DNA from 2 places in the Pantoea sp. X-Soil-YNGN-785 genome. Region 2 is predicted to be linked to the other one. Evidence: predicted binding sites of a transcription regulator. Region 2 holds the regulator's gene; the other holds the start of a gene.

Region 1 (8,368 bases), 590 kb from region 2:
CCTGCGTCAGTAATGACTTTGGTTATGACTATGTCTTTTCGCGCTATGTGGAAGCGGTAGGACGACCAGGCGATGTGTTGCTGGGCCTCTCAACCTCCGGGAACTCTGCCAATATTATTAAAGCGATTGAAGCTGCACGTGCGCAGGGGATGAAAGTGATCACCCTGACCGGTAAAGATGGCGGTAAGATGGCAGGCAGTGCCGATATTGAAATCCGCGTGCCACACTTTGGTTATGCCGATCGCATTCAGGAGATCCACATTAAAGTGATCCATATCCTGATGCTGCTGATCGAAAAAGAGATGGTGAAGTAACAGCGTGGGCCTCCCGCCTGACGGGAGGCCTCAAAATCAGAGGTGGTGGCTATGTGCGAATTGCTCGGGATGAGCGCCAATGTTCCCACGGATATCTGTTTCAGCTTTACCGGACTGGTTCAGCGTGGCGGTGGAACCGGGCCTCACAAAGATGGCTGGGGCATTACCTTTTACGAAGATAAAGGTTGTCGTACGTTTAAAGATCCGCTGCCGAGCTTTAACTCGCCGATTGCGCGTCTGGTGCAGGAGTATCCGATCAAATCGCATTCGGTGGTGGCGCACATCCGCCAGGCGAATCGCGGACAGGTGTCGCTGGAAAACACCCATCCGTTTACCCGCGAGCTGTGGGGGCGAAACTGGACCTATGCGCACAACGGTCAGCTTAAGGGCTATCGTCAGCTGGAGACCGGTACATTCCGGCCGGTGGGTGAAACGGACAGTGAGAAGGCGTTCTGCTGGATCCTGCATCAGCTGGCGACGCGCTATCCACGCACGCCGGGCAACTGGCCTGCGGTGTTTCGTTTTATCGGAGAGCTGGCCGGTTCGTTGCGGCAGAAGGGCGTGTTTAACATGCTGTTGTCAGATGGCCGCTATCTGATGGCCTTCTGCTCCACCAACCTGTTCTGGATCACCCGCCGGGCACCGTTTGGCCGGGCGCAATTACTGGATCAGGATGTGGAGGTTGATTTTCAGCAGCACACCACGCCGCATGACGTGGTGACGGTGATTGCTACGCAGCCACTGACGGCCAATGAAACCTGGCAGCGGATTGCGCCAGGTGAATGGGCGTTATTCTGCCTTGGAGAGCGCCAGGAATGAACGTGAAGCGGCTTCGGGACTGGCTAACACCGGTGCCGGGCTGCTGTTCATCACATATTTCCCGCTGGTAACATTGACCATCGGCGGCTGGTGATATTTCGCAAAGTACGCATAGCCCGGCTGCAACTGCTGCCAGAAACTGGCGTCGCTGGAGTAGCGGTGACGCTGCATGTTGCTGTCGGTCATGCGGAACGGATAGATGCTGATGCCAACATCCTGCTGACCGTTACGCAGCGCCGCGTTCACATAGGTAAAAATCTCATCCATATAGGCGTTGGTCATGGCATAGCAGCCAATTGACTTACAGTCGCCATGAATCATCAGGTAGTTGCCGCTATACCCCTGATTACGATCGTACTGATTCGGGAAGCCGATGTTGATCGCGCGATAAAAGCGGCTATCCGGCTTCAGCTGATTCAGCTTCACGTTGTAAAAACCTTCCGGGCTTTTGAAATCGCCTTCACGACGTTTCGGGCCGAGGCCGCCAGAAAAGTTACAGATGCGATAGGTATCCAGCAGGCGGAATTCGTTACCGATTTTGCCGTAGAGTTCGAGCGTGCGTTCTTCCTTGAAGATCTGGATGTAGACCGGGGTGCCGAGTAACTGCTTTTTTAATTCTTTGCTGACCGGTGCCGCTGAGACGGGTTCGGGTGTCATTGCCATGCTGAGGGCTGGCAGTAAAATCATCGCAAACAGGAGTGCGATTTTGCCCATGCTGTGTATACCTTGAGGTGAAGAGAACATGACGCAAAATGTGCGTCTTTGTTTGCATTATCGGAACTGTCCGCTACCGCAGCGCAACATTAAACATTGTCTGTTTTTTTAGCAAGACGCCGACAGCCAGATTCGCGATTTAATGAAAGATATTCGGCCACAAATTTGTAAACTTTAATTGTGGGCCCGACAAATATTGCAGTTACCCCTGCCAACTGTATACTTATCCAGTGCCGGAGGGGGTATGCGTAAAATCATTCATGTCGATATGGACTGCTTCTATGCCGCGGTGGAGATGCGTGATAATCCCCAGCTGCGCGATATCCCGATCGCCATTGGCGGCAGCCGCGAACGCCGTGGCGTGATCAGCACTGCTAACTATCCGGCCCGCAAATTTGGCGTGCGCAGTGCGATGCCAACCGGCATGGCCCTCAAGTTATGCCCGCATCTGCGCCTGCTGCCAGGTCGTTTCGACGCCTACAAAGAAGCCTCCGCACAGATTCGCGACATTTTTACCCGCTACACACCGCTGATTGAACCGCTCTCACTCGATGAAGCCTATCTGGATGTCACCGACAGTCCGCACTGTCACGGCTCCGCCACGCTGATGGCGCAGGAAATCCGTGCGACCATCTTCCGTGAAACCGGGCTTACCGCGTCAGCGGGTATCGCGCCAATTAAGTTTCTGGCGAAGATCGCCTCGGACCTGAATAAGCCGGACGGACAGTATGTAATTACCCCGCAGGAGATGGCCGGTTTTCTGCTGTCCCTGCCGCTGGCGAAAATTCCCGGTGTCGGCAAGGTCTCGGCCAAAAAGCTGGAGGAGATGGGGCTGGTCACCTGTGGCGACGTACAGAAGGCTGATTTAGCGCTGCTGCTGAAGCGCTTTGGTAAGTTTGGCCGGGTGCTGTGGGAACGCAGCAACGGCATTGATGATCGTGAGGTGATCGTCGAGCGCGAGCGTAAATCACTGGGGGTGGAACGCACGCTGGCGGAAGATATCAGCGACTGGGACGCCTGCCTGGAGATTATCGACTTTCTCTATGCTGAACTGGATCGCCGGCTGACGCAGATTCGACCGGACAAGCAGGTGGCGCGGCAGGGCGTGAAACTGAAGTTCAGCGATTTTCAGCAGACGACCCAGGAGCATATCTGGCCGGTGCTGAATAAAGAGGACATGATTGCCATCGCCCGGAAAACCTGGGATGAGCGTCGCGCCGGGCGTGGCGTGCGGCTGGTGGGACTGCATGTCACCATGGTGGATCCCCAGCTGCAGCGTCAGCTGCTGCTGGGTCTGTAACGGTCAGCCTCACCAGTCGGCAAGGCTGACGCCGGATTACTTCTTGTATTTCGCCTCAAGGGTCGCAAACCACGGTGCGATGAAATCTTCATTGCCGCCCCAGCCCGGAATGATCTTGTTCAGCGAGGCAACGTTCACCGCGCCAGGCTGACTGTTGAGCTGCTGCTGAGAGATCGACGCGGCTTTAAACTGATACGTCGCTGGCGTCTCTTCACCGGCAATCTTCTTCGCCACCAGACGCATATTCACCGCGCCGATGGTTTTAGGATCGACCGCCACCGTCTGCACCCATGGGCTGTTTTTCTCGCGCATCAGCTGCAAATCCTGGTTCGAGACGTCGATGCTGTAGAGCTTAATCTCGGTACGACCATTCTCCTGCAGCGCCTTGTAAGCACCCTGACTGAACGCATCCCAGGCGCCCCAGATGGCATCGATTTTGCCTTTCGGGTATTTCGCCAGAATCGCGCCAATCTTGTTGGCGGTGTCGCCCTGAACGTCCGTAGAGACGGCGCCAATCGACTCCAGCTGGTGAATGCCCGGATTCTCTTTCAGCAGTTTTTCATACACGACCTGACGGCGTTCCATCGGCGGGAAACCGGCGACCCACAGCTTGACGATGTTCGCCTTACCGTTGAAGTCGTGGATAAGCTGACCTAGCGACAGCTGCGCCAGCGAAGCATCATCCTGCGCAGTGACGGTGACGCCAGGAATCGGGTTATCCACCGGGGTATCAAACACGGACAGCTTAATACCGGCATCGGCAATACGCTTTACCAGTCCGCTGGCGTAGGGTGCTTTGCCGTGCGACAGCACGATGCCGTCATATTTCTGGCTGATCGCCTGATTCACGAAATCCTGAAAGCGCGCATCATCGCCGTTGCTGAGAAAGGTGCTGACCTTAAAGCCCAGCTGGCGACCCTGCTGTATGGCACCGGCAACAAACTGGGTGGTGTTGTCATCGGAGCCAAGGTTGCGGATCACCGCAATACGAATCGGGCCATCATGGCTGGCGATTGCCGCAGGCACCGGGGTGACGGTGTCCGCGAAGGCGGCGCTGGCGTTCAGCAGGCTCAGGGCCAGCAGCGAGAGTGTTATTTTTTGCATTGTTATCAACTCCGGTAAACGCGCCTCAGCGGCGCTGGATATAGGTAATCGCCAGTGCTAACGCCAGCACCAGTCCTTTAATAATGTCCATGGCGTAGTAGGGCACAGAGAGCATCACCAGGCCGTTCTGCAGCACGCCGAGAATGACCGCGCCCACCAGCGTGCCCAGCGCATTGGGCTTGCCTGAGCCCGCGAGGGAAAAGCCGATCCACGCCGCCGCGACCGCATCCATCAGATAGCCGCTACCGGCATTGACCTGCGATGAACCGATACGTGAAGCAAGCAGGATGCCGCCCAGACCGGCGAGCAGTGAGGCGATCACATAAGCCAGCACCCGGTAGCGGGTGGTACGGATGCCCGAGAGGCGCGCCGCTTCCGGATTACCGCCCAGCGCATACATGCGGCGGCCATGCTTAGTCAGAGATAGCGCCAACTGTGCGGCAACGGTCACCACCAGCATAATGATGACGATGGTCGGCACCTGACCCAGCAGGCCAAACGCGGCCGGAATAGTGCCTTCCGCCATATCACCGCTCGGCAGCACCATGTTCTCGGTGATCGACCCGCCAAAGCTGTAGGTCATCGCCACACCCTGAATCACGAAGAGTGTCGCCAGCGTCGCCAGCATGTCGGGGATACGCAGGATCACAATCAGAAAGGCGTTGAACAGCCCGACCAGGGTGCAGAGCGCCAGGGTAATCAGGATTGCGGTCGTGGTGCCGAAGCCGTACCAGACAAACAGCGAAATCACTAACGCATTGGCGAGCGAGGCGGTTGAGCCGACCGACAGATCAAAGCCGCCCACGGTCAGCGAGATGGACACGCCGATCGCAATCACCGTCACAATCGCAATCGATCGCAGAATGTTGATGATGTTGTTGGGCTCAAGGAAGCTGTCGGAAGCCAGGCCAAAGGCGGCGATCAGGATCACCACCGTGAGTAACATGCCCCATTTATAGAGAAAGTCGAACAACTGGTGACGCCATGGCGCGGCCGTCAGGTTCAGGCTGGTTTCTTTGCTGCTCACGCAGGGGTTCCTCCGGTGGAATAGAGCAAAAGCGTCTCTTCGGTGACGTCGCGTGCGGCCAGCGCGGCCACAATACGTCCATCCCAGAGCACGCAAATCCGGTCGCATAAGCCGACCAGTTCAGAAAATTCACCCGACGCGTAGATGATGCCTTTACCCTCGCGCGCCAGGCTGTCGATCAGGGTGAACAGCTCGGTTTTGGCTTTGATATCGACGCCTTTGGTCGGCTCATCGAAAATCAGCACGTCAGCGTTGTTGCGCAGCCATTTGCCAATCGCCACCTTCTGCTGGTTGCCGCCTGAGAGACGCCGCAGTGTCTGTGCCGGGCCGGTGGTGCGCACCTGCAACTGCCGGATAACCTGCTCCGCCCAGCGCCACGCCTGGCGATGCCCGAACAGGCTCCAGCGCGAAAAGCTGTCGTCCGCGCTGACGCTGAGGTTCATCGCCACCGACTCATCGATAAAGATCCCCTCTTTGCGCCGCTCTTCCGGCACCAGCGCCATGCGGCGACTGACCGAGTCGTGCGGCGAGCGCGGCTGCCACGGCTGACCGTGCAGTTCACCGCGACTGACGCGGCTTTTGCTGGCACCAAACAGCGCCTTGCAGAGTTCGGTTTTGCCGGCACCGGCCAGTCCGGCGATGCCCAGAATTTCGCCTTTGTGCAGCCGCAGCGAGATATCCTGCAGCAGCTGCTCATCGTGCAGTCCTTCCACCGCCAGCAGCAGCGGCTGTGTCTGCTGTTCACGGCGGGCCGGGAAGATATCGGTGAGCTGATGGCCCAGCATCTTCTCCACGATCTGCTCGCCGCTCAGCGCCGCCATCGGGCCGGTTTCGATCAACCGGCCATCACGCAGCACCGTCAGCTGGTCGCAGATGGCTTTCAGTTCATGGATGCGGTGAGAGATAAACACTATGCCGATCCCACTGGCCTGCAGACGACGTACCACGGCAAACAGTCGCTCGCTTTCGTGCTGATCCAGCGGGGCAGTGGGTTCATCCAGAATCAGGAAGCGGCAGTGGTGCGACAGCGCCCGCGCCAGCAGAATTTGCTGCTTTTCCGCCAGGGTGCAGCGCTCCACCAGCCGGTTGACGTCCAGTGCCACGTCGAGCTGCGTCAGCAGCGCCCGCGCCTGACGGCGGATCTCACCCCAGCGATAGCGGTGGCCGGGTTCTGCCAGCCGATCCAGCAAAATGTTTTCCGCCACGCTGAGCTGCGGCACCAGCGCCACGTCCACTTCCTGCTGAACCAGATGGATACCCAGCTGTTTTGCATCACGTGGCGTGCGGATGGAGACCGGTTCACCATCCAGCAGGATTTCGCCGCTGTAGTGGCTGTGCGCGCCGGAAAGGATCGCCATCAGGGTAGATTTACCCGCGCCGTTCGCGCCGGTCAGGGCATGAACCGAATGGCCGTCACTGCGGAAATCCACCGACGATAGCGCGGCAAACCCGCCAAAAGCGATGGAGATGTTACGCATCTCAAGGCGGTTTAACCCTGGCATGTCATTACTCTCCTGAAGAATCACTGGCCGCATTTTTTCCTGAACCTTCAGGCGCGGCAACAGCCGAAAGCGCATAAGCTAGCACGAAATCTTATTAGCCATCCAGACATCCGGACATAACGGCGGCTGTGACCAGCGAAGCGCGGGAACGTGGCGGAATAGCGGGGTAAAGCGCGGAAAAGGCAGCGAATTATGCTGGGGATAAGTGACAGGCATAAAAAAACCAGGCCGGAGCCTGGTTTACTTTTTTGTGACAGAATTACTTTTCTGGCACCACATTCAGCAGGGTGGTCAGTAATTTCCAGTAAAGACCCACGCTTTCGATGTGAACCTGCTCATCCGGCGAGTGCGGCCCGGTGATGGTCGGCCCAATCGAGACCATATCCATATCCGGATAAGGCTTTTTGAACAGACCACACTCCAGACCGGCGTGAATCACCTGAATGTTCGGGGTCTTATCAAACAGCGCGATATAGGTCTGACGGGTCAGTGCCATGATGGCGGAGTCCGCATCCGGCTGCCAGCCTGGGTAGCCGCCTTTCGCTTTGGTCTGCGCGCCCGCCAGCTGGCCCAGCGAGGTCAGCATCTGTACCACATAATCGCGGCCGGTGTCGATCAGCGAACGGATCAGGCAGTTGATCTCTGCGTGGTCATCTTCCATCGTCACCACACCGATATTCAGTGAGGTTTCGACCACACCTTTCGCCACGTCTGAATTGCGGATCACGCCGTTTGGCGTGCTGTTCAGCAGATTCAGGAAGCGATCGCGGCTGTCAGTGCTCAGGGCATTACCCTGATGCGCCAGCGGCTCGGTGACCAGTGCGATGTTTGGCTCTTTAACGCCATGCTCGTTTTTGATGGCGCTCAGGAAGTGCGCCGCTGCGGATTTCAGCGCATCCGCTTTGTGACTCTCGACCGCCACAGTAGCAAAGGCTTCACGCGGAATCGCGTTGCGCAGCGTACCGCCGCTGAACGCCAGCAGACGCAGATCCAGTTCAGCCGCGTGTGCCGCCAGGAAGCGTGCCAGCAGTTTGTTGGCGTTGCCGAGGCCCATATGAATGTCGGCACCGGAGTGACCGCCACGCAGTCCCTTCAGCGTCAGCTTCAGGGTCTGGAACTCAGCAGGCACGGCTTCGCGGGTCAGTGGCAGGGTAGAGACGAAGTCGATACCGCCTGCACAACCCATGTAGATCTCACCTTCTTCTTCGGAGTCGGTGTTGATCAGGATTTCAGCCTGCAGCCAGTTGGGTTGCAGACCGAACGCGCCATCCATGCCAGTCTCTTCGGTCATGGTCAGCAGCACTTCCAGCGGGCCATGCGTCAGGCTGTTGTCAGCCAGCACCGCCAGCGCAGAAGCCATACCGATGCCGTTGTCCGCGCCCAGCGTGGTGCCGCGTGCTTTTACCCACTCGCCGTCAATCCAGGGCTGAATCGGGTCTTTGGTGAAGTCATGCACGGTGTCGTTATTTTTCTGCGGCACCATGTCCAGATGCGCCTGCAGCGCAACCGGGGTACGGTTTTCCATGCCTGCGGTGGCGGGCTTACGAATCAGGATGTTGCCGACCTGATCGCGCTCACACCAGAAGCC
Region 2 (8,368 bases):
GCTGGCGAGCGGCGCGATCAAGGTTGATGTGCCGGAGCAGCAGAAGTTTGCGCTGAAAGAGGCCAGCCAGGCGCACCAGATGCTGGAGAGCCGTGCCACGCAGGGATCCTGCCTGTTAATCCCGTAACAGCCAGCACCCCGTAAGCAGCAAAAAGGGCTTCCCGTGGGAAGCCCTCTTCTTTTTTTTATTTTTTGTTCGCGCTGGTGTAGGGACAGCGGCGATAAATTCATGTCGAGTCGATGGCACATCGATTTGACGACAGGCATCCTGCCAGAAAACATAAGTAAAAAATATGTTTAATTGCAGATCAGCGCCGAACAATCTCTCACACTGTGATCGCTACCGCATTTAGCGCCAGCCTTTGCGGTCTAACCTGTTGATCTTACGTCTCAGCTTACGGCGCGCTCGCGCATCGCTATCGCCAAAAAAGGCACGATGCAGCCATACAGCGATGACCGCCAGCACCAGCCACGGCAACACTTTGATAACAAGTGCAAACAGTCCACCGACAAACATCACGAGGGTAGCGACCACCAGTGCCGCCAGCACGCCCAGCAGTGAAACGCCGGTCAGCAACAGCATCAGGAAAAACCCCAATACGAATAAAATTTCCACGTCAGCGCTCCTTTTAAAATCAGTTGTTATAGCTATTACAAAAAGCGTGCCAACTGATAACTTATTGATTTAAAGCTGATAAGGATTAAAAAAGGTGTAGCAACCTGGTGAGAAAAACCACATTCTGGCGTAAAAAAAACCAGCTTATCAGAGCTGGTTTATCAGGGTTACGATCACGGATCAGACTTCCTGTGGGATCTTATCCGCCACCAGCGCCAGCGCGGCTTCCAGTACGCGAACATCCGCCCCCGGCTTGTGAGCGTTTTCACTCAGGTGACGTCGCCACTGGCGGGCGCCCGGAATACCCTGGAACAGTCCCAGCATATGGCGTGTGACGTGTCCCAGATATGTGCCCTTCGCCAGTTCCGCTTCGATATAGGGATACATGGCGCGCACCACTTCCACCGGGTTTGCCGCCGGGTGCTGACGACCAAACAGCGTCTGATCGACCTGCGCCAGAATGCCGGGGTTTTGATAGGCTTCGCGTCCCATCATCACACCGTCCAGGTGCTGCAGGTGGGTCTGTGCCTCTTCCAGCGTTTTTACGCCGCCATTAAGCGCGATCGTCAGATGCGGGAAATCGCGTTTCAGCTGATATACGCGTGGATAGTCCAGCGGTGGAATTTCGCGGTTCTCTTTGGGGCTGAGGCCAGAGAGCCAGGCTTTGCGCGCATGGATGATAAACGTCTCACACTCACCGCGACCCGCCACCGTGCCGATAAAGTCCGTCAGGAATTCATAGCTGTCCAGCTCATCAATCCCGATGCGGGTTTTCACCGTCACCGGAATCGATACCACATCGCGCATCGCTTTAATCGCATCCGCGACCAGATTCGCCTCGGCCATCAGGCAGGCACCAAAACGACCATTCTGAACCCGATCCGAAGGACAGCCGACATTCAGGTTTACTTCATCGTAGCCGCGCTGCTCTGCCAGCTTCGCACACTGCGCCAGCGCCGCCGGATCGCTACCGCCAAGCTGCAACGCGACCGGATGTTCCGCCTCGCTGTATGCCAGGTAATCCCCTTTGCCATGAATGATCGCGCCTGTGGTCACCATTTCGGTGTAGAGCAGCGTGTCACCGGTCAGCTGACGATGAAAATAGCGACAGTGACGATCGGTCCAGTCGAGCATGGGGGCGATAGAGAAACGTTGCGAAGAGAAATTAGGCATGAAGCGCAGACAATCCGGTAATTAAGGGTGATGGAATTCTGTGCAAGGATAACACAAGGGCGGGCGATAGTGCATCGCCCGCCCCCGAACAGCCGGAATAACGTGCTTAGAAGTTAAAGCCCAGCTGCATCATCGCGCCCCAGGTGTTGTTAGCCCCCACCGAGCCAGCCAGATCCAGATGGACAGCTTTGTTAAACGGTGACAGACCAAAACCTGCGGTGGCAACATTTTCGTCGTTAGACCGCATGTCCGCACGATAACCGGCACGCAGTTGCAGCCAGTCAAGCACGCGGTACTCCGCGCCCACTGCCGCATACTGGCTGTTATCCTGGGTTTTGAAGCGTTTGGTTTCAGTCAGATCCACATCGCCTGTCACGGTAAACGGCCCTTTATCCCAGGATAGTCCGGTGGTGACCAGCGGGCGAATCTGGTAGGTATCGCGGAACCCGTTGACCTCTTTGGTCTGCAGATCGCGCGAAACCAGGTTCTGTCCGGTCACACCCAGCGTCCAGTTTTCAGCAAAGGTGGTCGCCAGACCGGCATCAACGTTAAAGCCGGTGTCGGTGCTGCGATACTGGCTATTGTTGATGTCGTTCTTGTCGTAGTTATAGATGCTGGCAGTGTAGTTATAGAGCGAGGTTTTCTGCACTTTCGGCGTTACGCCCACCGAGACCGGCTGACCGGCGATGGTGAACTCATGTGCCACTGCCACACCATAATCAATGGTCAGTGCCGCTAAGCCATTCGCACTGGAACGCAGGTTATTTTGATCGCCAGGACGTGGCAGCACCGTTCCGTTAGCAACACCGCGCAGATAGTCGATATCACCCTGGACCACGTTGGCACGGACGTGCGCCGTACCGTAGGCTTTGGTAATAAACGCAAAAGGCAGGGTCTCATTAGGGATCGTGACGGCCACGGCCACGCCTGCACTGCCGTCCGCTTTGTTACCGCGCAAATCGCTGAGCTTGTCAGCGACATCGCCGGAGGCAGCACGCAGTTCAGGGTAGCCACGCAAATAATCCGCAAAAGTCAGGTTACCAATCACGTCGCGATAGCGATCCACGGTGTCGGTAATATCATCGACTTTATCAATCAGCTTATCTTTGTCAGTAACCTGAATACCTGCCGAGGGAATAATAATGCTGACGTTATCGTCAGATTTAGCACGCGTCATTAATGCCGGGTTCGCCAGCACTGCTGAGCCATAAACAGAAGATGCTACGCCGGTGCCGCCCATGGCGTCATTACGTGCATCATACCAGGTCCCTGCCGCCATGGCGGAAGAAGAAAGGAAAAGCGCGGTCGCTGCAGCGGAATACTTCAGCGCTGAACGTTGAGCGGATTTTTTCACCATTTGCCTGCCATCACCTGAGAAATTGTCATTGAAACATTCAACGACTGAATAGTTTGTTAGCCCTATTGTGAACCCTGGCTAACGCGTTATTGCTGTGAATTCAAAGGAAACAGTGTCTTAATTCAAAGGATTGGACGTTTTCCAATCAAAAAACCGTTGTAATTGTTCAGACTGTGTCGGGTTATTTCAAATACTGCCAGACTTTCCTTAAGTCTTTCTGAACATTACTTCTTAACTCAGTGAGATGCAAAGCAAAATGCCAACAAATTCCGCTTCATGTCGATTGAGAATGGATCTGATTTCTCGTCAGATTTGAGATAGATAGCGGCTTAAATTCTTAAAATGCTGCTTTATCAGGCAAATAATGCTGTTTTAACAGGCGAAAACGAACATCAGCGCCGCAAAACTATGTGTGATAAAATAACATCACTTATCCAGCGGAGAATTTTTCATGACAAACATGACATCGCAGCAAATTTTGATTCAGGCTGAAAAAATGTGCCTGCAGCGCGGTGTACGTCTGACTTCGCAGCGTGCTGAGGTATTGCGCCTGATGGCCGAACAGCCTGGCTCGATCAGCGCTTACGATCTGCTGGATCAACTCCGCATCAGCGAACCGCAGGCCAAACCCCCTACCGTCTATCGTGCGTTGGACTTCCTGCTGGAGCAGGGTTTCATTCATCGGGTGGAGTCCAACAATAGCTACGTCATGTGTCACCACTTCGAGGCACCGGCACATACCTCAGTGATGCTGGTCTGCGACCGCTGTGCAGCAGTAACGGAGAAACAGGCGCAGGGCGTGGAGAAGATTATCGCGACGCTGGCGGGTGAAGCGCAGTTCGCTTTACGCCACAGTGTGATTGAAGCGCATGGTTTATGTGAAAATTGTGCTGCAGTAGAAGCCTGTACGCACCATGAAAGCTGCGAACACGATCATCAGGATGAGGGGAAAAAGCGGGGAAAACGCGGGTAACTGGCGCATCCTTGTGTGGTTCCGGTGCGGGTGCACCGGAATGTGTTAACTGATCAGCGCTGCATTACCAGCGGTGGTCTTTATTCTGGCCTTCCCAGTCCGTCACTTCACGCTCTGCTTCATCTTTCGCATAGCCATAACGTTCCTGGATTTTGCCGACCAGCTGATCGCGTTTGCCTTCGATAACCTGCATGTCATCGTCGGTCAGCTTGCCCCATTTCTCTTTCATTGTGCCTTTGAACTGCTTCCAGTTGCCGCTCGCTTCGTCTTTATTCATGGCAGACCTCCAACCCTCGGGTTTAATGATTATCTTGTTACTTAACAAAATAACGATATAAAGCGCTGGTTAACTGCGCCGGATAAAGTTAATTGTAGCAACCAGATTCACAAACCCGGAATAATACGGAATAATCTGTATCAATCTGTGCAGCGTCAGGCATCAAACCAGCTATTCTGACGCCAGTGCCTGCGCCAGATGAGCCACAGTGACAGACCGCGCAGCGCCAGGAAAACCGTTACCGCCAGCCACAGTCCATGATTGCCCAGCGCCGGTACGCTCAGCAGCGTCAGAAAGTAGCCTGCTGCTGCTACCACCATGCTGTTACGCATCTCACGTCCGCGCGTCGCGCCGATGAACATCCCATCCAGCAGATAACACCAGACGCCGATCAGCGGCATAACGATCTGCCAGACCAGATAGCGGTCAGCACTTTGTTGCAGCGAAGGAAGGGAGGTCAACAGGGTAACAATCTGCGAGCCAGCAATGGCATAGATCAGCGAGAAGAAAAGCGCCACCACCACCGCCTGCCGACAGGCAGAGTGCCAGACATGCCACAGTTTGCTGCCATCTTTTGCACCATGCGCCTCGCCGGCAAACGCTTCAACCGCGTAGGCGAAGCCATCCAGCGCATAGGCCGTGAACGTAATGAACATCAGCAATACCGCGTTAACTGCCACCACATCCGGGCCAAGCCGCGCGCCCAGCACGGTCAGCGAGGCGAAACAGAGTTGCAGCATTAGTGAGCGCAGCATGATATCCCGGTTCAGCCGCAGCAGTCGGCCGCTGTCACCGCGCCAGCTCTGCTTCAACAGGCTTAGCGAAATGCCGCGCAGCTTCAGGACCCGCCAGACCATGATGCTGCCGACACCCAGCGTAATGTACTCCGCCAGCGCCGTGGCGGTTGCTGCACCCGCGACACCCCAGTGCAGACCCATCACCAGCCAGAGATCGAGCACGATATTAACCACATTGCCCACCACCAGCAGGATCACCGGCGCGCGCGCATACTGCACGCCCAGCAGCCAGCCCAGAATGACCAGATTTGCCAGCGTAGCAGGCGCGCTGAGCCAGCGAATCTGAATAAACAGCGCCGCCTGTTCCAGTACCGCGGGATTGCCGCCAACCAGATGGGTCGCCAGCTGAATAATCGGATAACGTAAAGCGATGAACAGTACACCTGCCAGCAGCGCAATAATCAGCGGCTGCGTTAGCGCGCGTGCCAGCGCAGTTTTATCGCCCGCACCAAACGCCTGCGCCGTAAGGCCAGTCGTACTCATTCGAAGGAAAAGCAGCAGCATAAAGAGGAAGCTGGTCACCGTGGTCCCGACCGCAACCCCGCCAAGATAGACAGGGCTGTCGAGATGACCAATTACTGCCGTATCGACCACCCCCAGTAAGGGAACGGTGATATTTGAAAGGATCATTGGCAGCGCAAGCCGCCAGAGATTTTTATCGGTTGCCGTGATAAAGCGCATTCGCCGTTCCGTGCTCGGTGTCGCTGCGCAAAACAGGCAGCGACAAAATTAGGGCAGACAGAATAGCATCAGAAAAGGCGAATGCACGCAGGCCTCAAATCAGAGCCACTCGCCGTTGCGAACCACACCAACCGCCAGACCTTCAATGGTCAGGGACTGTGCACGGGTATCGACAACAATCGGGTCAAAATCACTGTTTTCAGGCAGCAGATGCACGATAGCACCCTGCTTTTTCCAGCGCTTAACGGTGACTTCATCATCAATGCGGGCAACGACAACCTGGCCGTTGCGTACATCCTGGGTTTTATGTACCGCGAGCAGGTCGCCATCCATAATCCCGATATCTTTCATCGACATTCCGCTGACGCGCAGCAGGAAGTCGGCAGACGGCTTAAACAGGCCCGGATCGACCTTGTAGTGGGTTTCGATATGTTCCTGCGCCATGATCGGCTCACCGGCAGCAACCCGGCCAATCAACGGTATGCCTTCTGAGGCTTCTTCTTCCATTAGCAGACGAATGCCGCGCGATGCACCGGAAACGATCTCGATAACGCCTTTACGCGCCAGCGCTTTCAGGTGCTCTTCTGCCGCATTCGGTGAGCGGAAGCCCAGTTGTGCAGCAATCTCTGCGCGCGTAGGCGGCATGCCTGTTGAAGAAATATGGTCGCGAATCAGGTCATAGACCTGCTGCTGCCTGCTGGTTAATGCTTTCATCCCGCCCCCTGGTTGTTTATACAGTCGCTGTGAGTATATACAGGTATTGGCGAAATGGAAACCGATTGTCAGGCAAAACGCGGCTTCCGGCGCGATATGGAACGCTTATCGCAAATGTGTCCAGAGCAGCGCTATCCAGACAAACAGTGCCAGTAAGATGCTGATCAGTACCGCCGCAGAGCCCATATCTTTGGCCCGGCCCGCCAGCGGATGATGCTCCTGACCGATGCGGTCAACGACCGCTTCAATGGCGCTATTGAGGATTTCAACAATGACCACCAGCACCACCGACCCAATCATCAGGATGCGTGAGACCACATCGACATCCAGCCAGCAGGCGATAATAATGGCGACCAGCGCAGCCAGGGCCTCCTGACGAAACGCCGCTTCATGTTGCCAGGCGGCACGCAGTCCCTGCCAGGAGTAACCTGCGGCTTTAACTATTCTGATAAGTCCGGTGGCATTATTTGCCATGATGTGGGAACCCTTTTATCGGATTGACGTCAATGTCTGGGCTGCGTGCAATTGGCACCACCACAGATCTTCGCTGCACTTTCTGGTATGCTTGCGGCGCTTTGCTAACAAGAGGCTTCATGTTGTCTATGTCAGGTTGGCGTAAACTCTATTACAAATTGCTTAATTTACCACTGTCGTTTTTGGTAAAAAGTAAGGCCATTCCGGCCGATCCCGTGTCTGAACATGGTCTGGATCCGACCCGACCTATTATGTATGTTTTGCCTTACGATTCGAAGGCCGACTTACTGACTTTACGCGCGCAGTGTCTGCGGCATCATCTGCCTGACCCACTCTCTCCGCTGGAGATTGATGGTTCACTGCTGCCGCGCCACGTATTTATCCACGATGGCCCGCGCGTCTTCCCCTATTTTGTGCCCAGCGTGGAATCGGTGAAAATCTTTCACGATTACCTCGATCTGCATCGCAATAATCCTACGCTGGATATCCAGATGCTGCCGGTGACGGTGATGTTTGGCCGCGCACCCGGACGTGAAGTCCAGGGCGAAGCCACGCCACACCTGCGGGTGCTGAACGGCGTACAGAAATTCTTTGCGGTGATCTGGCACGGACGCGACAGTTTTGTTCGCTTCTCGCCGACCGTTTCGCTGCGCCGCATGGCCACGGAACACGGTACGGATAAGTCGATTGCCCAGAAGCTGGCTCGCGTAGCGCGCATCCATTTTGCCCGTCAGCGGCTGGCGGCGATTGGCCCGCGGTTACCGGCGCGTCAGGATCTCTTTAACCGTCTGCTGCAATCCAAAGCGATTGAAAAAGCCGTCGAAGATGAAGCACGCAGCAAAAAAATCTCCCATGAGAAAGCGCAGCAGAATGCTGTCGAGATGATGGAAGAAATTGCCGCCAACTTCTCTTATGAAGCGATTCGCGTTACTGACCGCGTGATGGGCTGGCTATGGAGTCGTCTCTATCAGGGCATCAACGTTAATGGCGGCGAAAAAGTGCGCCAGCTGGCGCAGGATGGCCACGAGATTGTCTATGTGCCGTGCCATCGCAGCCACATGGATTATCTGCTGCTCTCCTACGTGCTCTATCATCAGGGCCTGGTCCCGCCGCACATTGCTGCCGGTATCAACCTCAACTTCTGGCCAGCCGGCCCGATTTTCCGTCGTCTGGGCGCATTCTTTATTCGTCGTACTTTTAAAGGCAACAAGCTCTACGCCACGGTGTTCCGTGAATATCTCGGCGAGCTGTTTACCCGCGGCTATTCGGTTGAGTACTTTGTCGAGGGTGGACGTTCTCGTACCGG

Evidence for each region. Region 2 encodes LexA, which represses DNA repair genes until DNA is damaged. Its sites were predicted from a motif close to TNCTGTATGTACATACAGNA; they were not measured.
Region 1: the regulator LexA is predicted to act here: its motif matches at 2,061-2,080, upstream of dinB (DNA polymerase IV).

Annotation. Positions count from the first base shown of each region.
Region 1 covers NZ_AP035942.1:885,007-893,374, forward strand. The annotation lists gene lpcA (D-sedoheptulose 7-phosphate isomerase) at 1-314, shown strand, start outside; gene AC6I8E_RS03935 (class II glutamine amidotransferase) at 366-1,133, shown strand; gene dpaA (peptidoglycan meso-diaminopimelic acid protein amidase) at 1,104-1,847, opposite strand; gene dinB (DNA polymerase IV) at 2,092-3,147, shown strand; gene AC6I8E_RS03950 (sugar ABC transporter substrate-binding protein) at 3,184-4,251, opposite strand; gene AC6I8E_RS03955 (ABC transporter permease) at 4,277-5,278, opposite strand; gene AC6I8E_RS03960 (sugar ABC transporter ATP-binding protein) at 5,275-6,780, opposite strand; gene pepD (beta-Ala-His dipeptidase) at 7,040-8,368, opposite strand, start outside.
Region 2 covers NZ_AP035942.1:293,868-302,235, reverse strand. The annotation lists gene AC6I8E_RS01320 (quinone oxidoreductase) at 1-127, shown strand, start outside; gene pspG (envelope stress response protein PspG) at 350-616, opposite strand; gene dusA (tRNA dihydrouridine(20/20a) synthase DusA) at 797-1,789, opposite strand; gene AC6I8E_RS01305 (conjugal transfer protein TraF) at 1,896-3,146, opposite strand; gene zur (zinc uptake transcriptional repressor Zur) at 3,598-4,119, shown strand; gene AC6I8E_RS01295 (CsbD family protein) at 4,184-4,396, opposite strand; gene dinF (MATE family efflux transporter DinF) at 4,552-5,874, opposite strand; gene lexA (transcriptional repressor LexA) at 5,974-6,588, opposite strand; gene AC6I8E_RS01280 (diacylglycerol kinase) at 6,694-7,062, opposite strand; gene plsB (glycerol-3-phosphate 1-O-acyltransferase PlsB) at 7,191-8,368, shown strand, end outside.